4 regions of the Paenibacillus sp. FSL M7-0420 genome follow, and region 3 is predicted to be linked to each of the others. Evidence: riboswitches for the same ligand, from Rfam matches in the RefSeq annotation. Region 3 holds a riboswitch; each other region holds the start of a gene.

Region 1 (6,087 bases), 7.1 Mb from region 3:
TGTACTGGCAGGTCTATTTCCACCCGGTAACCCGCAGCTCTGAGATTATTCTCAGGCAGATTCTCCGCCGGGCCAAGGAGCTGGTGCAGCAGCAGCATACCTTCCGCTTCATGATCGAGCCCTTAAGTGATCTGTTCAGCGGAGAGGTAACGGTAGGGCAGTACCTGCTGCTGGATGAAGCCTTGATGCAGACTGCCTTCATGCAGTGGACGCTGGAGGAGGATGACATCCTGAGCGACTTGTGCAGCCGGTTTATCCATCGTAAACTGTATAAATATGTGGAGATGGAGCATTTGGATTCTGACACGATTGACGAAATCCGCCGCAGCTTCGCCGGTGCGGGACTCCGGCCCGATTATGATCTGGAAATTGATTATCCCACCGATCTTCCCTATGATGTGTTCCGTCCGGGAGACGGCTTTGACAGCAAGCAGATCCTGCTTCTGGACAAGCATGACCGGCTGAGGGAAATCTCGGAGGTCTCGGATATTGTTCGCTCTATCAGTGGTATTCACCGCGGCAGATACCATCTGTATTTTCCGCAGGACAGACTGCAGAAAGCCCTTCCACAGCTGTCGCCGTCCATCGCAGAGATTTTTGCCAAATAATCAGATCATGCTTGAAATTATAGATACAACAACAGGCCGAAAGGATGTAATGTAATGCAGTTATTCGACACCCATACCCATCTGGATGCTCCACAATTCGACGAAGACCGCGAAGAGGTCATTGCCAGGGCGCTGGAAGCCGGCGTCAGCAAGATGATCAACATCGGCTTTAACCGGGATACGATACCGACCACCATGCAGCTTGCCGAGAAATATGATTATATTTATGCAGCCGTTGGCTGGCATCCCCAGGATGCCATCACGATGAAGGACGGAGACCTGGAATGGATCGCCTCCTTATGCGCTCATCCCAAGGTGGTTGCCATCGGCGAGATTGGGCTGGATTACTACTGGGATACCTCTCCTAAGGATGTGCAGCATGAAGTATTCCGCAAGCAGATCGGGCTGGCCCGTGAGCTGAAGATGCCAATCAGCATTCATAACCGTGATGCTCATGAAGATGTGATCCGTATACTCCGCGAGGAGAAGGCGGGCGAGGTTGGCGGCGTAATGCACTCCTTCTCCGGGAGCTGGGAAAGTGCCAAGATGTGTCTTGATTTGGGCTTCCATCTTTCTTTTGGAGGACCGATTACGTTCAAGAATGCCCGGGTGCCCAAAGAGGTGCTTGCCCAGACTCCGCTGGACCGGCTGCTGATCGAAACCGACTCCCCATATCTGACTCCGCACCCCTTCCGGGGCAAGCGAAATGAGACCGCTCATGTGAGGCTGGTAGCGGAGGCGGCCGCGGCAATAAAAGGGATTGAATTACAGGAATTGGCGGAAATTACGTATGCGAACGCACTGGAACGATTTGGGATACTCTGAAAACAGGAGTAAAAGCGGTGAAAAATGAAGTATAGCGGATATATTAAACTTTTATGACGGAAAAACGGCCGATTATTACAATATTTTAATCATTTTTTTACGTAAACGTGGTTGAATCGTCCTTTACAACATGTATCAAAACAGGATATCATCTTTTCAGTGCAGTGAGCTGTTGTAACTGTGACAGTCACTAATTTCATGGATCGTCTCGCTGAGTCTCCGTATGGAGAACGGGGGAACCAATAATGCGCTGCCGCATGAACGTACAGAGTACAACGCAGAATTGCCGCAGGCATTATTTGATTTCTTTACGTGGTCTTTGGGGTGAATTTGAGGGCAACCGCCGTGAGCGGGTGACCTGAGATAGGGCGTCTCTCTTATGTCCGAACCCGACAGCTAACCCCGTAAGCGCAAGTAAGAGAGGAAACCTCGTGCATAAGCATTCCGACGTATTCGACACCGGGAAGCCACGAAAGAGTCCTCTATGAGCTCTTTTTAGGCTTCTTTTGTTTTGAATAATGAGAATGCTCCCGGCATACTGTTATATAACAGATCTCCGGAGTAACTATGCCGAGCAGGCGATCCATGAGCAGGAAACGCTGAAGCAAGTGCGGGCGTATCCTGTTGCAAACTCAAACCTAGTTTCGTCAGAAGTGATACAGTCACCTTGAACTAACTTGGACGACGGGGCTATGTAAGGAGGATGGAAAGAGTGGGCGTATTCCAACCAGAGGTATCCCATGATTCGCAATCATCCAGCAGGTCTTTCGCATTACGGTTGAAGCAAGTGAATCCCCGCGTAGTTTTACTTGCCGGTGTGGCATCGATTGTTATCGCACTGTTAATACTGCTGTACGTACACGGTCAGAGCAAGAAAGAAATTACCCTAGTAATAGACGGACAGGTACAGACACTGGAGACGCGGGAAACGCTGTTCAGTGATGTGCTGGCTAAGGAACAGATTTCGCTGCAGGCGCATGATGAATTATCTATTGGCCTTAGTGATGAAATAAAAGACGGCGACCGTATCGTGATTAACACTGCGCAGAAGTTCGCTCTTACCGTAGACGGAAAGACCGAGACGTTATTTACGACCGAGGATACCATTGGTCAGGCCATCGACAAGCTGGGCTACAGCCTGGAAGGCTTAGACAAGATTTACCCTTCGCTAGAAACCGCAGTATCTGCAGACATGGAAATCAAAATTGTCCGGATTAACAAGCATGTGGTTCAACGGACAACTAATTTGCCTTTCCGGGTCATTAAGACAGCAGACCCCTCATTGACCAAGGGAACCGTAAGAGTGGCACAGGCAGGTAAGCCTGGCGTAATGGTCCAGCACATCGAGAAGATCTATCAAGATGGCGAGCTGGCATCCATGCGCATGATCGGCAAGGAAGTACAGACGGTTACCAAGGACAAAGTCATTGCCATTGGAACCAAGCCGCTTCCTAAGCCCGTCGTAGTTACTGCCAAAGTTTCCAAACCTGTAACAACCTCCAAGTCATCTAAAGCGAGCGCAAAGGCCAGCAATGTTACCAGTAAGGCTGGTGTGGATTTCGAGTACAAAAGAATGATCAAAAACGTATCCATGACCGCGTATTCGTCGCAGGAACCGGGTATTGGAACACGTACTGCCTCCGGCACACGCGTAACGGAAGGCCGCACTATTGCTGTAGATCCTAGGGTTATACCAATTGGCTGGTGGGTGTATATTGAAGGATTAGGGTTTCGCCGAGCAGAGGATACCGGCGGTGCCATCAAAGGCAACAAGGTGGATGTCTATTACGATTCACTGAGTCATGCCCGTAATTTCGGCCGCAAGTCGCGCACACTCTATGTGATCGGACCTGTGAAGCCGGAGCTGAACTAAACGTAAAGTCTTTTGCAAATTAGCGGTTAATAAGATATAGTGAGGGAAGCACTTACGAAATTTCAGAGAGCTGCCGCTCATCACTTATACATTCTTTAGCCAAAAAGAAGGGGAGCGAATCCTCTTCTTTTTGCGTTCTGGAGTAAGGAGTAAAAATATTTATGATTAAAGAGCTAATTGTGGTTGAAGGGAAAAGTGATACCGTTGCCGTTAAGCGGGCGGTTGAAGCCGATACGATTGAAACCGGGGGTTCGGCAGTGGATAGCAGGGTCATTGCCAAGATCAAGCTGGCCATGGAGCGCCGGGGTGTAATCATTCTTACCGACCCGGATCATGCTGGAGAGCGAATCCGCAAAATCGTCGCAGCCAAGGTGCCGGGCTGCAAGCATGCCTTCATCCCTGAGAAGGATGCAACGCGCAAAGGAGATATCGGAATAGAGAATGCTTCGCCTGAGGCTATCCGCCATGCGCTGGAGCATGTACATACCTCCTTCGAGGGGGCACCGCCCATCATCGGGCTGGATGAGCTTATGGCCGCAGGGCTGATGGTGCATCCCCGGGCGGCTGAGCGCAGAATGCAGCTTGGCAATCTGCTCGGTATCGGTTATTGCAATGGCAAGCAGCTGTACAAACGTCTGGCGATGTTTGGCATTACCCGCGAAGAGTTCGCGCAGGCCCTCGCCCAAATTGATCAGGGAGGCATTACTTCATGAGCGGTATCGAGAATATCTCGTCCCCAACAAGAACCAAAGCGATAATTCAGCGTTACGGATTCTCCTTCAAAAAAAGCCTGGGCCAGAACTTTCTGATCGATCAGAATATTCTGGACAAAATCGTGGATGCCGCCGGTCTGGACAGCACAGCCGGTGCGCTTGAGATTGGGCCGGGGATTGGAGCACTGACGGAACGGCTGGCGTTGACGGCCGGGGCCGTCACTGCGGTAGAGATTGACCGCAGGCTGATTCCGATTCTTAGGGATGTCCTGTCGCCTTATCCCCATGTAAAGATCCGTAATGACGATGTGCTGAAGGTGAATCTGCAGGAGCTGTTCGCTGAGGATTTCGCGGGCAGGGACCGGGTTAGTGTCGTAGCTAACCTGCCGTATTATGTGACTACACCTATCCTCATGAAGCTGCTGGAGGAGAAGCTGCCGCTGGATAATATCGTGGTCATGATCCAGAAGGAGGTTGCCGAGCGTATGGCGGCGTCTCCGGGCGGCAAGGAGTATGGCAGCCTGAGTATTGCCGTCCAGTATTACAGCGAGCCTGAGCTGGTCTGTATGGTGCCGCGTACGGTGTTCATCCCGCAGCCTAACGTGGAATCGGCTGTGATCCGGCTGAAGGTCAGAGAACGTCCTCCGGTGGAGGTAGCGGACGAGAAGCATTTCTTTGGTGTGGTTCAGGCGTCCTTTACCCAGCGGCGCAAGACGATTGCCAATAATCTTAAGGCACGCTTCTTCCCGGAAGAAGGGCGGGAGCGCCTGGAGGCGCTGCTCTCCGAAGCCGGCATTGAACCCTCGCGGCGCGGCGAGACGCTTAGCATTGAGGAGTATGCACGGCTCAGTGCGGTTCTTCTGGCCGCAGGCATCGCATAGAATACAGAAAACCCTCCCGGCGGATGAACCAACCGGGGCCTTTGCCCATAACATGGGGTAGAGGTGGTGTTGTGATGAATCTAGGAGACTTGGTCATTCGTAAATCCTATGGCGGCGATGTGACCTTCCGGGTAGACAATATATTGCAGAATAGAGCAGTCATTAAAGGCACGGAGTTCCGTCTGCTGGCGGATTCCCCGCTGGAGGATCTGGTTCAGGTGCCTCCTACACGGGTTACCGAGCGGGGAGCGCGTGCGCAGATCAAGGCAACAGAATCTCTAACCTGGTTGCGTAAAGACCGGCAGGTGCAGAGCCAGCGAAGCGGAGAGAGCGTGTCGGGGTCCACGGGAACCTGGGGCCAATCTCCGAAGGAAACGGCTTATTTTGAAGTGCCGGGTAAGGTCCTGCATTTGGATGGTGATGCACTCTATCTGAAGAAGAGCCTGAGCCTCTACGAGCAGCTGCGCATACCGGCGGAGGGACATCATGTCAACGAATCCAAAATGGCGGAGACGCTGTACCGTCTGCTGCCCCGTGTGCGTCCCGATATCGTAGTGATTACCGGCCATGATGGAGTACTTAAGCAACAGCAGAATTATGATTTGTACAGTCTGAGCAGCTATAAGAATTCACAGAATTTTGTGGCAGCCATCCGGGTGGCCCGTGAATATGAGCGGAATTTCGATGCTTTGACGATTGTAGCCGGAGCCTGCCAGTCGCACTTCGAGGCTCTCCTGGGCAATGGTGCCAACTTCGCCAGCTCCCCGGGCAGAATACTCATTCATGCCCTGGACCCGGTGTATATCGCGGCCAAGGCCTCTTTTACCTCTATCCGGGATACGGTGAACTTAAGCGATGTGCTGAGCCATACGATCAGCGGCAATCAGGGGATGGGCGGAATCGAGACGCGGGGCAGCTTCCGGATCGGAATGCCTCAGCTGCAGAACCTGGCTACGCTGAAGGTAGCGCCTTCGGTGCTGTAACCATTCAAGTGATAACTGAACAGGCGGAAGGAATAGGGTAAGCATTCGTGCTTATCCTATTTTGCTGCCACGGAAGCCGCTTAGGACACAAGATGGGTTAGGGAGCAGCCAGTCATCATTACTGATAACAAGGTGCTTAAGTCAGGAATATCCCCGTCTAAAAAAATTCCGTTGACAACTTTTTTCTCATCATCTATAATTATT
Region 2 (6,087 bases), 7.1 Mb from region 3:
CGCGGCGCGCTTCGGTGTCAATCCACATCTCACAGGCGGTAATCCCGCCGTAGAACTGTCCCTCCGGGGTACGGTCCACAGCCACCCATACGACCCATACCTGTCTTCCCGCCGGAACATCCTCACGGTTCATAGAGAACTTGATTCCCTTCTCCACTTTGCTCTTGGCATGCATGGCACCGATATCGATAACGGCGATACCCTGATCAATAATGACAGGCGATACATTGTTCAGATCAATCGAGCCTGCACCGAAGCCCTTATGCTTGGCTCTGGCGTTCACAATATTCAAGGCAATTTGTTTTTTGCCCTCCGGTTGTACGTTATCCACATGTGCACATCCTTTCCATTCACTAATTATTTAATTTTAGCTAATAATGCGGCGATTGCAAACATATACATCCCGTAGATGCTTGTCACGGGAGGAATCATAGTATGAAGCCACATTCATTAAGGTATACCCTCATCTTCGCAGTCCTGGCTGTCCTCACCTTGCTTGGAGGCGGAATATGGTTTCTGTCAGGGCATAGCCCTGCCGTATGGACTGCCTCTGTTCCAAAAGAGGCCAAGTCCCCCGCCATTATCCCCCGGCAGCAGCCCGTGCAGTCCGATCTTTCAGATACGATCTACACATCGGAGACAGAGGCTTTAAGCCAGCGCGTGGTTGAATATCACATGGATGTGGAGCTCCTGCCGGGTGCGGAGACTCTGGTCGCCTCCGAGACGCTGACCTGGACCCATCCGGGCGCAAAGCCGGTCCAGGAGCTCTACTTTCATCTGTATCCCAATGCATTCTCATCCGCCGGCACCACCTTCATGAAGGAATCCGGGGGCACGCTTCGCGGTGATACCATGCCTGCAGGGGGTTACGGGAGCATTACCCTGACAGATTTGCGGACCTCCGAGGGTATTTCGCTGATGCAGCGCACCCAATATGTGCAGCCGGACGACGGCAATGTCAATGACAGAACACTGCTCAAGGTCCATCTGCCGCAGCCGGTGAACGGCGGTGAGAGCGTTACGGTACGGCTTAAATTCGAGGTCAAGCTGCCGAAAATTTTCGCCCGGATGGGAACCGCTGGCGACTTCGTGATGGCCGGACAGTGGTTTCCGAAGATTAGCGTCTATGAGCCTGCCGGCAGAAGAGGACTCAAGGAAGAAGGCTGGAACCTGCATCAATATCACGGCAACTCCGAGTTCTACAGTGATTTTGGAATTTACAATGTATCGATTTCTGTCCCGCCCGAGTATAAGGTCGCCGCAACCGGGTTTCCGGTGAGAGACGCCAAGGTTGTGAAGGGGCGCAAGATCTATCAGTTCTATGCAGATGACGTCCACGACTTCGCCTGGGCGGCATCGCCTGATTTCGTGGTTGCCGAGAAGGCCTTCTCCGCGCCGCAGGTGCCCGGAGTGAAGATTAAGCTCTATCTGGACCCGCTGCATAAGCATCTCCAGGAGCGTTACTTCCAGGCGGCTGAGGCTGCACTGATGGCATTCAGCAAGTGGTATGGCCCTTATCCCTACTCCACCTTATCGATTGTTGTCCCGCCGGAGTCCGGCAACGGGGCCGGAGGCATGGAGTATCCGACCCTGATTACCGCCTTCGGCGCCACGGACACTTCACCGGGCACCTCCCTGGAGCGCACGATCATCCACGAGATCGGGCACCAATATTTCTACGGCCTGGTGGCCAGCAATGAATTCGAAGAAGCCTGGCTGGATGAGAGCTTCACCTCTTATGCCGAAGACCGGCTGATGGAACAGGAATACGGTGTGGTCTCCAGCCTCCCGCTGCAGTCCAGCCTGGTCTCCTCTTCACAGCCGCTTAAGCTGGAGACCTGGAAATACACCGGAGATGATGCCTACACGCGCAATGTATACATCCGGGGCAAGCTGGTGCTGAAGGATATCGAACGCATCGCCGGGACCAAGAATATGGACGCCATCCTCGCCGCCTATGCCCGCAAATACCGCTTCCAGCATCCGACCACTGCCGACTTCCAGAAGGTTGTGGAGAAAGTGACCAAGCAATCCTGGCAGACGTATTTTGAGCGGTATGTCTATAGCGGGGGGGCACCCGACTTCGCAGTTGACGATATCAGGCTTACGGTTAAACAGGACAACAGCGACAGCGGGGGGAGCCGCTATAGCGCTGTGGTCGATGTAAGCAATAAGGGCAGCCTGTACCCCGATGTTCCCGTGAAATTCACCTTCGCAGACGGGTACACGGTGCAGCAATACTGGAATGGCGAGGGTAAGGCTACCTCCTTTGAATTAACGTATAAAACGCCGCTGGTCTCCGCAGAGATTGATCCGGGGCATTCCATTCTGCTGGAGAGCAGGCATCTTAATAATTTCAGAATGGCGGAGCTTGAGCCGCGTACACTCTCCCGCTGGACGCTTAGTGCATCAACTCTGCTTGAAACCCTGCTCGGAACTCTTGTCTGGTGAGGTGAAGGAATGGTGAAAAGCTCAATTGCCCGCGGTTGGATCAGCATGAAAGAGCAGTTCTATATATTGATCCTGCTATTTATCTACCGGCTGTTCTGGGGATATTTCCTGTACAAATTCATTAAAAGCGCGGTTGTCCCCGTCCTGCTCCGCTACCCGGATGCGAACGCCGGCGGCAGCGGAATAGGCAGGCTGCTGTATTATATCGAGGGGCAGACCGCGCTGCGCACCGACCCCGCCGTCCAGCACTGGCTGTGGATGCTGCTTGCGCTGACAGTGCTAAGGCTGCTGGTGACTCCCTTTATCCGTGCAGGGCTGCTGCACGAGCTTCACCAGGAGCGCGCCGGAGCGCGGGGACTGTTCTTTTTTCCCGGAATGAGAAAATATGGGCTGCCGGTGCTGGTGTTCAGCCTCGTTGAATGGGCGCTAACCCTCCTGCCGCTCTATTGGCTGCTTCCGCGTATGTACCGTCATCTGCTCAGCGGCGTTCTCGATGTACAGCTCCTGCTCAAGCTGGTGCCTTATGTACTGGGCTGGCTGCTCTATCTCTTCCTTGTCCGCAAGCTTCTGCTCTATATGCAGTTCGGCTACACCGCAGGTACCGGTATGTTCTCCTCGCTGCTGATCTGCCTGAAGGTGCTGCTGCCTTCCATTGGTATATCCATCGTTCTGGGGGCGGGAAGCCTGGCCGTCATTCTGCTCTGCAGCGCCTCTGCTCTGTTCTATCCCGGGTTGCCGGCCCTTATGCTCCGCCAGGCAGCTCCGCTGCCCTCCACGCTGTTCAATATGTGGGGGATCGCTGCCCAGTACCACCTCTGGTCCAGTAAATCATTTCCACAATAATAAGCTGCTGAAGCGGCATACTAAAGAGAGTCACAGCCCCTCTATCCGGGAGCAGGACTCTTTTTTGCTTGAACGGAGGACAAAAGCATTTGCAAAAGGCTAAATCCTCTGATACAATGATGGCTGTATCAGTAGTAACAAAGTTGTAATCTTTCAAGCAAAATCTTCCGTAACTATTGCAATTTAAGCTATGCCGATAAGTCACTGTTCTGGTGCACAAAACGCCGAATTCCCTGCACCGGGAAGTGGGGGAACCATATTTTGGGTGAATTGATCTCGCTTTAGAGGGGTCATAGGGGAACCTTCTACCGAATCCTTAAGCTAACCTCGCAGGCCCTGGAAGGAGTACATCTTTTGATTAGTCAGAATTTCAAGAAAAAATGCACCGCGGCAGCGCTGGGTCTTGTGATGGTATTCACACTCGGAGCGGGCAGTGCCTTCGCAGATTCCAAAATGGATACTGTGATTTCAAAAACCATTGGAACGTCGTATAAAACCGGAGGCACAACCACCAGCGGCTTCGACTGTTCCGGATTTACCAAGTATGTGTTCAAGAATGTCGGGCTTACCTTGCCCCGCACCTCCAAAGCACAGTACAAAGTTGGAACAAGTGTATCCAAGAGCAACCTGCGTTCAGGTGATCTCGTGTTCTTCAATACTCTGGGTAACGGAGTGTCCCATGTCGGTATTTATGTTGGAAACGGGAAGTTCGCACAGTCCTCAAGTTCACGTGGTGTAACCATCAGTTCGATGAGCCAGTCCTACTGGGCCAACCGCTACGTTGGCGCCAAACGAGTAATGAGCACAACAGCCTACCAAGCTGTCGCTTACGATTGAACCCTTGAAGCATACCCCGAATATTTCAGCCTCTAACAACTAAATGTAACTTATACGAGCCCGGGATGATTATTGCCGTAATCATTTCCGGGTTTTTCCTTTTCCTTATTCTACCTTTTACACCGAATTCGCAGCCTTGAAACAGCATTTTCTTGCAAAAATAAAGAAATTATCATATAAATTAACCCCTGCGCATAGATATGAGTCTTTCGAAAGGGCTATAACTCTAAAAAACAGCAAAAAAGATGCATTAATATGTTATAAGTGATTGCCAAGCGCCTTAGTCTTTGTTACAATTATCGCAGTGATCTTTTAGTAACATTTTTGTAATTATTGAATCGCTTTTAACAAAGGTTTTGTCATGTATTGAATGAACCGCTAATCCTAATCAACAGTCGTGCCGAGTTCCCTAATGAATTAGGGAAACGGGGGAACCACTTTGGGTGAATTGACCTCCTATTCTAAGAGGGGTCATAGGGGACCTTCAACCGAACCCTTAAGCTAACCTCGTAGGCATTGGAAGGGGTATTTACTTTTGAAGAAGAAGCTAGCAGCCGCAGTACTAAGCTTGTCCATTATCTTCACCATCGGAGCAGGAAGCGCTTTCGCGGATTCCAAAATGGATAAAGTGATCGACAAAGCCATCGGAACCAAATACGTGTCCGGCGGTACATCAACTAACGGGTTTGATTGCTCCGGATTTACAATGTATGTTTTTGATAAGATCGGCATTAACCTGCCCCATCAATCCGGCTCCCAATATCAGATGGGCTCTGCTGTATCCCGTGACGAGATGAGACCGGGCGATCTTGTATTCTTCAATACAAGCGGTAAGGGCGTATCCCATGTCGGTATTTATGTTGGTGACGGCGAATTCGCCCATGCCTCTTCCTCACGTGGTGTAACCATCAGTTCGCTGAGTGACAGCTATTACGTCAACCGCTACGTTGGCGCCAAGCGAATCATGAGTACAGATGCCTACAAGACTGTAGCTTCGGATTCCCAAGACAACGATGATGTACAATAATCCTTTGTAACCTAACGCTCTTTTCCGAGATTTTTGCCGAAATCTTGGAGAAGGGCTTTTTTTGTCTATAAAATTACTTACCCGTCTCTATATTTGTAAAACACCGATTCTGCACTTTCGGAAAATATATTTTGGCGTTTGTCAAGTTTCTGTATTTCCGCAAGGAATTTGCGTCGAAACTCGCTGTTTTTGTATATAATTAATATAAAGAATGATAAGTATAAATTGATTTCCCCTGGAAGGAGGCCTCCCCTAATGATTAGCTCCCCGCTAACCTTTTACGTGGTGCCTATGGAGCCGCAGCATGCCGCTGAGATCTGTGAGTGGAGCTACAAGCCTCCGTATAATATTTACGGCTGGATGTCCTGGGAGCAGATGCAGGCGCTGGGCGTGGAGTTCGGAGACCCGCAGCTGCGCAGCGAGCAATATGTGTCGGTAGTGAACGGACAAGGCGTTCTGTGCGGCTTCGCCCAGCTCTTTCCGATGGAGGGGATAGTCCGGCTTGGAGTCGGAATGCGGCCCGATCTGTGCGGTCATGGAATGGGGCATCTGTTCATGAAGGCTATTGTGCAGGCAGCACAGACCCGTTACCCGGAACGCGAGATCGATCTGGAGGTGCTGACCTGGAACCAGCGCGCCATCCGCGCCTATCAGAAATGCGGGTTCACCATAACAGATACCTATGAGCGCCGTACCCCGACGGGCAATAAGCCTTTTTATTGCATGGTCTATGAGGAATAGCACCGGAGAATGAGGTGTTTTCAAAAAAATGGATCATTTGTGTTCATTTTTTTGACACACATACTATGATAACGCTTCACCATCCGCTATAATGGAGTCAGCAGCTTACATGGAGGGACGGATGCAGATGCAGAAATGGATCATGAGCGGTTTGTTTTTTGCCGCCTGTGCCTTTGCAGTAATCTTAA
Region 3 (6,087 bases):
GAAATACCTCTAATCCATAGTTGGGGCTTATTCCAAGCGAAGCAATGATGGGCTGGATGTGGAGGGTGTAATCTGAATTGCCCTCGATACAATTTTTCTTAAAAGCTCTCTTGATGGCTTCGGCAATTTCTTTGGCATATTTTGCAGTGGTCATGGATTGGTTGGCACGTTTCTCCGTCTGTACCGGCTGGATATCTACAAGCACCTCCAATAGCTCGAACAAGACTATTTGTGCTTTTAGCTTTGCTTTGGTGAACGGCAACTCAGGCTCATGCAGAATATCGATCCATTTTTGAAGGCATTCTTTCAGCTTGGGATGGTACACATTGGAGGGCTCATAGACCCAGTCACAGTTTTGCATTATTCTCATCCGCAAGGAGGGCTCGTCTACATCGAAATGAGCACAAAAGTAGGTCATCGATGTAGCGGAAATGCATTTATTCGTATGCTCGAACCCAGGCGGAATCAGCAGAATATCATCCCTGTTCACAATGAATTGTTCATGTTCCATCCTTGTCTCTTGAGCCCCATCCAGCACAATTAGAATCTCAAAGGCATGGTGGGATTCTGTAGTCATGCTCCAGTCGGCAGGAACAGTCTGTGTATGTGCGCCAAAAAAACGTATATTCCAATCAATGCGCGGCAGTAGCAGCGTCTGTGTGCCTGTGAGATGGCTATTCATATGTTCCAATGGACAGCACCTTCCTTTGATTTGGGTAAATGTAGCTGTAATCATCCCATCGCATAAGTACGTTAGTAGTTATTATAATATACATAGACAACAGGAAAAGGGTAAATAATATGGCTAAACAGCGAAGGGAAGCAGAAAAATGATGAAGATTAACAATCCTATTATCCCTGGTATGGCACCAGATCCCTCTATTATTAGAGTGGATGATGTGTATTATATTGCGACATCCTCGTTCCATTGGAATCCCGGCGTTCAAATTTTCAAATCAACCGATTTAGCCCATTGGACGCTGACAGCCTCCGTATTAAGTAAAGGTGAAGTGAATTTGAGGGGGACCAATACTCCGGCCGGGATCTGGGCGCCGCATCTATCCTACGATCCTAGGGCGAAACGGTACTGGTTAGCCTATTCGCATATGTTAAACATGGCAGGCCGTGAATTTAATTCGGATTCCTATGCCATGTGGGCAGAGGATATCCATGGACCTTGGTCGGCCCCCATCTATCTGACCTCCATTGGTTTCGATCCGGCACTCTTCCATGATGAAGACGGTAAGCACTATGTGTCGATCCTTGAATGGGAGACCCGTGAAGGGTACCAAGCCCCTGGACATATTGTGATTGCTGAATTTGATTTGAATGAGGGTAAAATGGTTGGGAAGTGGCACCGGGTGACGCAAGGCTTCACCAGCCGCGGTTGTGCTGAAGCACCGCAGATCTATAAATATAGAGATAGGTATTATCTTTTATTAGCTGCTGGCGGAACTGGTTATGCTCATGGTGTTGAGCTGGGACGTGCGGAGAATATTTTTGGTCCCTATGAACCGCATCCGTCGGGAGAGCCGATCATCACCTCCTCGCCGCGCCATCTATTTTCACTTGGGAATCCGGATGCCGGGCATTTTGAGATGTATAATCCAAGTTCAATTATGCAAAAAGCAGGTCATGGCTCATTAGTTCAAACCCAAACAGGCGAATGGTATATTGCTCATCTCATGTCACGCCCTGTGAAAGGAACGCTAATGAATCCATTAGGCCGTGAAACCTCTATTCAAAAAATGCATTGGACAGAGGATGGCTGGCTGGAAATGAAGGATGGATCGAATGTAGCGAAAATGGAAGTTGAGGGGATGACAGGTGTTGAATTAGAGACGGGTGGACTCTCTCATGACGTATTTGATGATTTTAATCAGGAGAAATATGATCTTCATTTTCTGACTCCGTACCGGGACCAGCAAGCGGCATGGGTGAATACGGTTGAACGTCCGGGTTGCTTACGCATTCATGGAGAGAATTCTTTTTTCTCGCAGATCCATCCGGCGATTATGGCCACGCGTGCAACTTCCCTTCATTATGAAGTGCAAACCAGGGTGGAATTTCATCCCGATCACTACTCGGAAACGGCAGGTCTGGGGCTATACTATGATTCGAATAATTGGCTGTACGTTCACTTGACCCACTCCGAATCAGAGGGTACCGTTCTATACGTACTTCAGGCCAAGCTGGGAGAGCGCATCGAGCTGGTCCACAATTACATTCCAGTCCCTGAAGAGACAGCGGAGCTCAAGCTTATCTATAATGCAGGCATCGCGAGTATCCTTTACCGCTTCGGGGATAACGGGGATTGGCAAGCTTTTGTAGAAAATATCGATGTTCTCTATTTGTCGGATGAAGGCGTGAACGGGGAGCCGGGGGAGATTGGCGGATTTACAGGCTTGTTCAATTTCATTGGTTCCGTGGATGCTCACCAGCATGACTCCTTCGCTGATTTTGACTATTATGGCGTGAAGAATTACTAGCCAAGGACGCCCTGCGTTCTTCCGCCCGGGTGTGCCCGGAGCCGTGGTGAACTGGTGAAAACGCCGGAGATGGTGTACCTTAGTAGTATTAGTCTTTAGGAGTGGTGAATGGTTGTGAAGAAAAGTAGACAAACCCCCGTGCTGGTCGCGGCTTCTATCCTGCTCATTATTGTCAGCAGCCTGATCCCGTCGGATCAGTCGACTTGGCTGGGTGCGTTACAGACCCTTCTGCTGGGAGCCGGACTGCTCGGCTGCTGTATGGCTTTTTGGCGGTTTGCCAAGGGCGGCAAGGGCGGCAAGGGCGGCAAGGGCAAGAGCTGAGTTCTATGTAGTGAACGGCCGGCGGAGACAGGAGCAGTGCATGGGATGGTTAGCTATGTAAGGTGAGCCAGGCACTGTATGGGTGCTGATGCTGAGAGTCAAGGATTAAGTCGCGGCGGATGCTGCGGCTTTATTTGATAGAATTTATATGTTTGGGGTCCCCGCAAAGTACCTGAGTCATCACCTACGCTAAAGCCCCACTTTGTGGGGGGATTTTGCGGACTCAGCGGCCCTTATTTTGTGAAAAAGACTGATTATCTTCCCGGAGCGGACTGAGAGGACGCTAAAGGGCTGTATGGAGCGCAAAATGAGGCAAAATTGGTTCATTAAGCGCCTCTCAGTCCGCATGGCCTTCGGAATGGTCCCATTTGCTGAAATAGCGGATCTGTAGTCCGCATGGTCCGCTATCCATCTCCTTTTGTCGCATCCGTACCCTATTTCCGCCACATCCAACCAATTCCGCCACACTCATTCCTATATTCCGCGTATCCTGCGTTATTCCCAGTCTCACCCCGCTGAAGGGCGGTGGACCGCAGGCAAGGCTGAATGTGCGGCTGCCATCTGTTCGCGTATTCCTCTAAGCTGGGCCTTTAGCTCGGGAATGCTGCACTCCAGAATCTGGCTGATGTCGGGGAGGGGGAGCTGGATGCCGTACCATAAGGCACTGGCAACGTGATCATCCCAGTTAAGCAGCGCAGAAGCATATCGGCTGCGGTCGTGGGTGAGCATGGCACACTGGCGGATGCACTCTCTGTAGGCAGCCGCAGCAGCGCCGTCACCTGAGAGGCTGCCCTTCAGCCATAGTGGATGGAGTGCTACGAAGGTGGCGATTGCAGCTTGTTCGGCGCGGGCGCCTTGCTCCAGCAGCAGGCAGCTAAGCGCATAGACGGGACCGCTATATTGCTGGGTGTAGGGGTTGAATCCGGCAGCGGCTGTTAGTTTGGGCGATAAGGGGTCAGGCATGTGGTCACGTTCCTTCCTGAATCTATACTGTGCAGTTCATTCCAGCGCGCAAAAAACCGCAGGCAGAGGAGGACCTCTGCCTGCGGTTGGGTAACAGGCTTAAGACGCCTGGCACAAAAGCGTGGCGGATCAGGGCTCTCTCCTTACGCTTACGAGGTTAGCTGTCGGATTCGGACGGTGAGAGTCGCCCTACCTGCCGGAGACCTGCGCGTGGCATTCTCCTTCGGATTCACCCCAAGTCGGCCTGACGGCCGGATGGTTCCCCCGTTTTCCACATGACGGAAATTCAGCGTGCATGCATATGCTCATTTTCATGAATGCATTCATTTGCTTTCAACACGAATCATACTCTCTTCAGAGGGGGTTTGTAAAAATGGAAAAGAGTGCTATTCGCCTTGTTTTCAGCAAATGGCTGACTGGTTATGCAAATGGAAGCGAAAACTCATATATGTAGCAGATTATCTGCCATTTATCTCGCTCAATCGCCGTTTTTTATTTTTGGCAGACGGCGGCGGAGAAGAAGGGTTCCCCCATGTATCAGCTCACCACCAAAGCGGCCCATTCTGATTCTTCCAGGCAATCATCCGCTTCATCTCACGAACGGTTCCTGTTGTAATCTCATAGTCGCTGCGTTCAGTGGCATGAAGGTCCAGGAAATGCAGCATCCCTCCATAAGTCCCCACGGCCAGCATGGTCTCATCCGGATTGACAGCTAATCCGGAAATGGTGCTTCCGGCATAATAACGCCACAGCTCCCGCCCCTCTACATCAACGAGCCTCAAGTAGCCATAGGCATCGCCAATGACAACACCGTCCTTCAGCGCTGCCGCCGCATACACCCGGGCTTCCCCGTTAACGACCGGATATTCCTGATCTGGCAGGAGCTTGCCTGCTTCTAGATCTTCAAGGGACACGGCAAGAGTAACGCCATTGTAGAAGTGGCAGGCATTGTACCATACACTATGCTGGTCCTTCGTAAATATAGTATAGTGCGGGTAACTGGATTCCGGATTGAATAAGTGAACCTGCCCTGAAGCTGTGTCATATAAAAGATGATCACTGCCCTGGCTGCCATAGGCAATCCATCTTCCATCCGGAGAGACAGCACCATGCGGCATGTCGATCTCAATATGCTCCATCTCATCTGCTTTATATTCTTCGAGGTCAGGATGCAGCAGCTTCACCTCCCATGGCTTCTCCTGCGATTGCTGGACCAGGATAATCCCCTGACTTGTAACAAGCAATAACGCTTGACCGCCGTTAAAAGGAATAACTTGCTCCAAGGGTAACTCCTGATCCAGGCGGTCTATGTTCAAAACGGTAAAGTCCGGGTCCAGCGCTTGAATCGTTCCATTCAGCTCCCGCCACGAAAGCTCGGCCACTACTTCTCCCTGTAATGCGCTGTTCATGGATTGCAGAATAGTAATCCCTTGCGTGCCCGCGAGTGCATAGAACTGATTGTCAGGAGATGCCCCAACCAGGCTAAATTCGTCGAATACGGAAATAACATCCTTATGTACAGCCACAACTGCATTCTTCTCCCAAGGTGAGCCGGTGCTGAACACTACAGCATCATCACTTATGAAATGGATACCGCGAATCGCCTGCATCTCCTTCTGAAAGTGCCCGGAGAGCGGCCACGTTGCCGCCGGCAATTGCTCCCGCAGCTCAGCAATCTCACCGTGCTCATTAGCTCCTCGAATCATCTTATAGATTTTGGCGGCGAGGGCCCCGCGTGTATCCTCTGCGGGTTCATTTCCCGCTGTGTCCCAGCCTTCTGTCAGACCCTTATGTACGAATTGATTGACGTCGCTCACATAACGCTGTCCTTCTTCACGCCATTTGGCGGCATGCTCATCCTGTAGCCATTTCAAAGGATCAAGCCTCCTTTTCCAGATATATATAAATATACAGTTATTTCATCGATGAATCGCAAAAAAAAGGCGCTGCTCCCGTTGAGAGGACAGCACCTTTGCGTATATTACAGAACAGCAGCATCCATAAGCTCCTGAAGCTCAGGGAGATTGAAGCCCTTGACCGCCCGGTCCCCGGATACGGTGACTGGAATGCCCATGAAGCCCAGCTTCTCCACTTCCTCCTGATAGACGGAGCTGGTCATCACATCCCGGACCTCGAAGGGAATGCCCTTGCTCTCCAGCAGCTGCTTCACCTGATTGCATTCGCCGCAGCCGGAGGTCGAATAGACAATTACGTTCGCGCTCATTGTTCCACTGCTTCCTTTATCGCTTTTTGGGTAATCTTCCAGTGTGAGGTGTTCCAGCGGACCTCGCTGTCCTCCAGCAGGAAAATCTGC
Region 4 (6,087 bases), 4.7 Mb from region 3:
CAGGAGCAGAATGATCAGCGACAGGATCACGATGATCCCGATGTATACAGGGAAGGCATCGGACAGCTTCGAGGACATATCAATATTGATGGCGGTGAAGCCGGTCACGCCAAGATTAATATTGTTGCCGGTGGTCAGGCTGGACGCCGGATCGCGCAGCTCCTGTACAAGGTCTCTGGTTGCGGTATCTGTGGGCCCTGTCTTCGGAATCAGGCTTATGATGGCGAGATCGCCGGTGGGACTGACACCGAGCGGAGAGACCAGGGTCACATTATCGTGCATTTGCAGCTCCTGAACCAGCTTGCCCAGAATTGGCATGGAGATCTTCTCAGACGGATTCTTCGTCTCAGCGACCAGCAGCAGCGGGCCGTTGAAGCCTTCGCCGAACCCTTTGGAGATGACATCATAGCTCTGGCGGGCCGGAGTATCCAGGTTCGCCGAGGCGCCGGATGGAATACCCAGCTCCATCTTGGTCACTGGAATGGCAGCTGTGCCAAGCACCAGCACCACCAGCACAATGATGGCCCAACGGTATTTCACCGTGGCATTTGCCCAGCGGTGCGAGAAGCTGTGCTGCGCTTTGGCGGCGGCAGTGGTGTTCTTCGTCCGGGCTTTGGCGGTTACGATCCGTTCACCGACCAGTCCGAGCAGCGCAGGCAGCAGGGACAAGGCCAGCAGGACGTTAATCAGAACACTGGCCGCAGCCACAAGTGCCATTGTCGATAAGAAGCCGATGCCAATGACGAGCATGCCGCACAAGGCGATAATAACGGTCAGACCGGCGAAGAATACGGCACTGCCTGCGGTGCCCAGTGCCCGGCTGGCTGCTTCGGCTGCGCTTAATTTCTCATCCAGGATCAGACGGCGCTGCCGGTTCACAATGAACAGCGAGTAGTCGATCCCTACCGCGAGACCGATCATCACGGCAAGAACCGGTGTAATATCGTTCATCTGGATCAGGCTGCCGAGGGCAAAGGCACCTCCGACGCTGATGCCGACTCCGAGAAGCGCGGTCAACAGCGGCAAGCCTGCAGCGACAACCGAGCCCAGCGTCAGGAACAAGACGACGGCAGCAACGGCTACGCCGATAGCTTCCGTGGAGCCGATGGCTGGCATGCTTTTGAGCGAGTCGCTTGGAATCGCGGTAATGCCTGAACCGGACTGTTCCACCTCGGTTACGGTATCGATGATCTTATCCGGCACCTCCGATGGCAGAGAGGTCTGCTGAACCGTGAACTGGAACTGGAATAGGGCAATACTGCCGTCAGCCGACAGCATCACGCCGGGAACCGGAGCGCCTTCGGCAATCAGCGGACCGAACGGCATCGCCTGCGCAGCAGCAGCTTGACCAGCGGCGGCGGAAGGATCAGCAGCGGTTTGACCAGCGGCAGAAGGATCGGCAGCGGCTTGACCAGCGGCGGCGGAAGGATCAGCGGCGGATTGGCCGGCAGCAGCGGAAGGATCGGCGGCAGCTTGACCAGCGGCGGCGGAAGGATCGGCAGCGGCTTGGCCCGTAGCGGCGGAAGGATCAGCAGCGGCTTGACTAGCGGCGGCCGCTGCTTGTGCTGCGAGCTCTACAGGGTTTATGACATATTCCATGTTGTATACATCATTAATGGCCTTCAGCAATAGTGCGGACCGCTCAGGCGTATCCAGACGTTCGCCGTCCGGTGCAGTGAAGGCGATACTAGCCTGGCCTCCGGCTGCAGCGGGCAGCTCTTTTGTCAGCTTATCCAGCACTTTTTGCGACTCTGTGCCTTCAATTTTCATCTCAGAGCTGGATTGAATGCCATTGACTCCAATCAGGGTGCCTACAACTCCGAGTACAATGATCCAGACTGCAATGAAGGCCCAAGGCTTGGCATAAGCCGATTTCCCTAAGCGGTATAGAAAGGTAGACATGTAGTGGTTTCTCCTCTTTATCTGTGAATTTAGAAGCCGTTACGTAAATAAGCAAACATAGAATTCAGGTATTGTTCAAACGGCATGGCATCGGAGCCTTCACTCAGCTGTTCGCCCGGCAGCATGACATTCAGCCGTCCGTCCAAGATAGGCACGAATGCCCCATAGACGGCACCTACCAGCAGGTGGGTATATCCATCGGCATACCGTCCACGGGTGAACTGCTCCAGTGTCTCCTGGGCTGTGATCTGCAAATGCCGGAAGACATTGAGAATGTAAGGCTCCAGAGACGGATATTGATTCGCCAGGGAGACGAACTGCCGCAGCTTATGCAGGAACTCCGAGGTGAATTGCAGCTTCAGCAGGTTGTACAGGACATCAAGCGGTGTAGCATCCGGCGGTTGACCGGCCAGCGTGTTATTCGCTTCTTCTTTCTCTTTGGCAGCAATATTGCCAATGAAATAGGCGGCCACTGCTTCTTCCTTGCAGGAGAAGTAATTGGCAAAAGTCCGCCGGGAATACCCGGCCTTCTGAACAACATCGTCAACAATGAAGCCATCCATGCCATGCTCAAGCGCAAGCTCGAAGGCCGCTACGGCTAGGGCGTAGAAGGTGGCTTCCTTTTTTTTGTCCCGCAAATTCAGTTTGGAATTCAAATTTCAATGGTCCTCCTTTCTTCAAAAGTTAAAGGCGCTATAGAATCTATAGGTTCTATTATTGCTCAAAGGGAAAGATTGCACAATGAGCATCAAGTGACGGAAATGTGAATATTTCAAATTTTGAGTAGTGGGATGGGGAAGAAAGGTGGGGGGGTAAGGTTTATGAGAAGTAGGATAGAGGAAAGTGATGAGGATGTGAGTGGGAGTAGAAGAGTAGGTGAGTAGGTGAGTAAGTGAGTAGGTGAGTAAGTGAGAAGTTAGTGAGTATAGGAGTAGAAGAGAGAGTAAGTAGAAGAGAGAGTAAGTAGAAGAGAGAGTAAGTAGAAGAAAGAGTGAGTAGATGAGCAGATGAGCAGGGGAGTGGGCGTAGGAAGAGAAGTAAGTGAGAGGAAGAGTAACGTTGGTGTAAACAGACGATAGCAGGAGCAAATCGCCGGGCGGTTAAGAGCCGAACTGAAGAATGCGCCTTCATTCCCGAAGGGACAGCATTTTTGACTTCTTTTGTCATCCGTGAGGTTTTACATTAAATGGCTACAGGCGTAAGATTCAATCAACAACCGAATGAAATGACACTGTTCTTGAAATGGCTGAATTCCGTAACGGGAACGGGGGAACCAACTGGTGCAGGCGGCTTAAGGATGGGCTGCTGAGTACCCGGGGTGAATCCTTGCCAGCGTGATACTATGGCTCTGGTGAGGTAGGGCAATCTCGCTGCCCGAATCCGTCAGCTAACCCCGTAAGCCTCGAAGAGAGAGGATGAGCGCCATGATCGATTAACCGACCACGGAGAGCCCTGCTGCTGCTGTGGTCTTTTTGCTGTGCAGGTGAGGGATAAATCCCTCTGATTGCGGAGGAAGTGTGCTGGAGGTGGAAATGAGAAGGATAAATCCCTCAGATGCAGCCGAAAGTGGGCTGGAAGAGGAAATGAGAGGGATAAATCCCTCAGATGCAGCCGAAAGTGGGCTGGAAGAGGAAATGAGAGGGATAAATCCCACTGATTGTGCTGGAAGTGGGCTGGATGCGGAAATGAGAGGGATAAATCCCACTGATTGCGCTGGAAGTGGGCTGGATGCGGAAATGAGAGGGATAAATCCCACTGATTGCGCTGGAAGTGGGCTGGAGGTGGAAATGAAGAGCACAAGTGCACCAGAATCCCAGGAATGTTGGCTAAACGAGCAAATGAAGAGCACAAGTACCTCTGAATTCCAGAAAAGTTGGCTAAACGAGCAAATGAAGAGCACAAGTGCACCTGAATCCCAGGAATGTTGGCTAAACGAGCAAATGAAGAGCACTAGTGCTCCTGAATTCCAGGAAAGTTGGCTAAATGAGCAAATGAAGAGCACAAGTGCCCTTGAATCCAATTGCGCCTCTGCCATACACAACCAGGCAGCCTAAAGTGGAAATTAGGGGCAATAGCGACAAGTGGAAGTGAAAAAAAGACGTATAACAACAATAATTAGTCGGTTTATTCATCCTCATACTAGTCAGTTACCGTATCACCAATCCATTGAAAGGAGGGGGTTACCATCGCTACTGTATTTATCGTCTGCTTTTGGGTTGGACTTCTGCTTATTCTCAGTGGCAGTATTCATGGGCACGGCTTGGAAGGCCACCTGCATGTCGGGGGAGGCGATGCCGGGGGGCCTGGTTTTCTGCCGATTCTTCCGCTGATGGTGTTTGTCACCGTCTGGGGCGGCACGGGGTATCTGCTTGTCCAGTTCAGCGGGATGCAGCTGTTCGCCGTGGTACTGGTCTGTACCTTGATCGCCCTGCTGCCGGGCATCCTGCTCTACACGGTGCTGGCCCGGGTGATGACCCGGTATGACAGCAGTATGAGTGAACTTGATTATGACCCGGCAGGCCAGCTCGGCTATATCAGCATCGCCGCAGCGAATGGGGCCGTGGGAGAGATGAAGTATGTGCTGCACGGGACCATGCGCTCCATCGGCGTGCGTGCCGAATCCGGCCAGTCGCTGTTGCGGGGCGATCGGGTGATTATTGTGAAGACGGATAAGGGGATCGCAGCGGTCACTTTGTTCGAGAGGGAAATGGAACAAAACTAACGGGGAGTGTCGGAGCAAATGTTAATTTTATATGTAACCGGAGCTATTGTTGTTGTAATTCTGCTGGCGTTAACCAGTATTGTGACCGCGTATAAAAAGGTTCCGCCCAATCAGGCCATGATCGTATACGGTCTCGGCGGCAAAAGAGTGGTCCAGGGCGGCGGGACATTCGTTATCCCCGGCTTCCAGAACAATAAAACCATCTCCATGATGCTGATGAGCTTCGATGTGATCCCGGCGCAGGCCATGTTTTCCCGCCAGGGCATCAAGCTGAACCTGGAGGCGGTCGCCCAGATTAAGATTAAAAGCGATCCAACCGCTATTCTCACAGCCAGCGAGCAGTTCATTGACCGGCCGGAAGAAGACCGAGAGACAATTATTCTGCATTCGGTGGAGGGTCATCTGCGCGGCCTGATCGGCCAGCTCACCGTAGAATCTATCCTGAAGACCCCTGACGAGATCAACAGCAAGATGCGGGAGACCTGCTCGGAGGACCTCGACAAGATGGGGCTGGAGGTGGTCAGCTTCACCATCAAGAAGATTACCGACGACAAAGGGTACATCGACAATATGGGGGTGCCCGAGATTGAGCGTATCCGCCGCGATGCCAGTATTGCCAAGGCTGAGGCCGAACGCGACATTCAGATCAAGCAAGCCGAAGCGGAGAAGGAATCCTCCATTGCCAAAGCCAATGCCCATCAGGCGACCATAGAAGCGGGAACCGCCGCCCGTGCGAAGGAATCCCTGTTCGAAAAGGAGTTGAATATTAAGCAGGCTGATTTCAAGCTGGAGACCGAGGTGAAGAAGGCGCAGGCGGATCTGGCGTACGAATTGCAGCAGAATAAGATCAAGCAGTCACTGGTTACGGAACAGGTCAAGATCACACAGATGGAGGCCGAAGCCAACCGCACAGTCCGGGAGATCGAGGTTGAGCTGAGACAGCGGGAGCTGGAGGCAACGGTGATCAAGCCTGCCCAGGCGGAGAATCAGGCTACGGTTATGCGGGCGGAAGCTGCCAAGCAGCGGCAGATTCTGGAGGCGGAAGCCGAAGCCGCTACGACGACTAAGCGCGGGCTGGCAACAGCCGAGGCGGAGCTGGCAAAAGGCAAGGCGAATGCGGAGATCGTCCAGCTGGCCGGAGCGGCGGAAGCGGGAGCGCTGCAGAAGAAGGCCGAAGCATACAAACAGTTCACTCAAGCCGCCCTGACCGTGGAATTCCTGAAAATCCTGCCCGAGCTGGCTGAGAAAATCGCCTCCCCGCTGGCCAAGGTAGACAAGATCACCGTCATCTCCCAGGACGGGGCTTCCTCAGGCGTGAACAAAATCACCGGCGATATCGCCAAAATCATGGCCCAGGTGCCTGAGCTGACCAAGACGCTGACCGGCATGAACGTAACGGAGGCGCTCAGCGGACTGCTTGGCCGGGAACAGGGGCAGGAACAGGAGTAGGCGTTAGTCGTTAA

Evidence for each region. A riboswitch is a leader RNA that binds a small molecule or an ion and turns the genes downstream of it on or off. The one in region 3 is predicted to bind cyclic di-AMP.
Region 1: it holds a riboswitch for cyclic di-AMP, as region 3 does, so the genes downstream of both, MKX51_RS31490 (3D domain-containing protein) here and MKX51_RS01115 (hypothetical protein) in region 3, are expected to answer to the same signal.
Region 2: it holds a riboswitch for cyclic di-AMP, as region 3 does, so the genes downstream of both, MKX51_RS31955 (C40 family peptidase) here and MKX51_RS01115 (hypothetical protein) in region 3, are expected to answer to the same signal.
Region 4: it holds a riboswitch for cyclic di-AMP, as region 3 does, so the genes downstream of both, MKX51_RS21110 (hypothetical protein) here and MKX51_RS01115 (hypothetical protein) in region 3, are expected to answer to the same signal.

Annotation. Positions count from the first base shown of each region.
Region 1 covers NZ_JBBOCJ010000001.1:7,308,242-7,314,328, forward strand. Annotated here, with positions in the region: gene MKX51_RS31480 (HD domain-containing protein) at 1-608, shown strand, start outside; gene MKX51_RS31485 (TatD family hydrolase) at 663-1,433, shown strand; cyclic di-AMP (ydaO/yuaA leader) riboswitch at 1,633-1,859, shown strand; gene MKX51_RS31490 (3D domain-containing protein) at 2,146-3,306, shown strand; gene rnmV (ribonuclease M5) at 3,468-4,019, shown strand; gene rsmA (16S rRNA (adenine(1518)-N(6)/adenine(1519)-N(6))-dimethyltransferase RsmA) at 4,016-4,900, shown strand; gene yabG (sporulation peptidase YabG) at 4,975-5,883, shown strand.
Region 2 covers NZ_JBBOCJ010000001.1:7,397,025-7,403,111, reverse strand. Annotated here, with positions in the region: gene MKX51_RS31970 (YwhD family protein) at 1-331, opposite strand, end outside; gene MKX51_RS31965 (M1 family aminopeptidase) at 436-2,451, shown strand; gene MKX51_RS31960 (hypothetical protein) at 2,461-3,294, shown strand; cyclic di-AMP (ydaO/yuaA leader) riboswitch at 3,507-3,645, shown strand; gene MKX51_RS31955 (C40 family peptidase) at 3,703-4,131, shown strand; cyclic di-AMP (ydaO/yuaA leader) riboswitch at 4,520-4,662, shown strand; gene MKX51_RS31950 (C40 family peptidase) at 4,667-5,158, shown strand; gene MKX51_RS31945 (GNAT family N-acetyltransferase) at 5,414-5,899, shown strand; gene MKX51_RS31940 (c-type cytochrome) at 6,027-6,087, shown strand, end outside.
Region 3 covers NZ_JBBOCJ010000001.1:250,308-256,394, forward strand. Annotated here, with positions in the region: gene MKX51_RS01100 (helix-turn-helix domain-containing protein) at 1-682, opposite strand, end outside; gene MKX51_RS01105 (family 43 glycosylhydrolase) at 831-2,489, shown strand; gene MKX51_RS01110 (hypothetical protein) at 2,604-2,810, shown strand; gene MKX51_RS01115 (hypothetical protein) at 3,318-3,773, opposite strand; cyclic di-AMP (ydaO/yuaA leader) riboswitch at 3,906-4,075, opposite strand; gene MKX51_RS01120 (WD40 repeat domain-containing protein) at 4,316-5,647, opposite strand; gene MKX51_RS01125 (glutaredoxin family protein) at 5,755-5,997, opposite strand; gene ytxJ (bacillithiol system redox-active protein YtxJ) at 5,994-6,087, opposite strand, start outside.
Region 4 covers NZ_JBBOCJ010000001.1:4,912,972-4,919,058, reverse strand. Annotated here, with positions in the region: gene MKX51_RS21120 (MMPL family transporter) at 1-1,902, opposite strand, end outside; gene MKX51_RS21115 (TetR/AcrR family transcriptional regulator) at 1,932-2,558, opposite strand; cyclic di-AMP (ydaO/yuaA leader) riboswitch at 3,137-3,319, shown strand; gene MKX51_RS21110 (hypothetical protein) at 3,435-3,956, shown strand; gene MKX51_RS21105 (hypothetical protein) at 4,163-4,624, shown strand; gene MKX51_RS21100 (flotillin family protein) at 4,643-6,073, shown strand.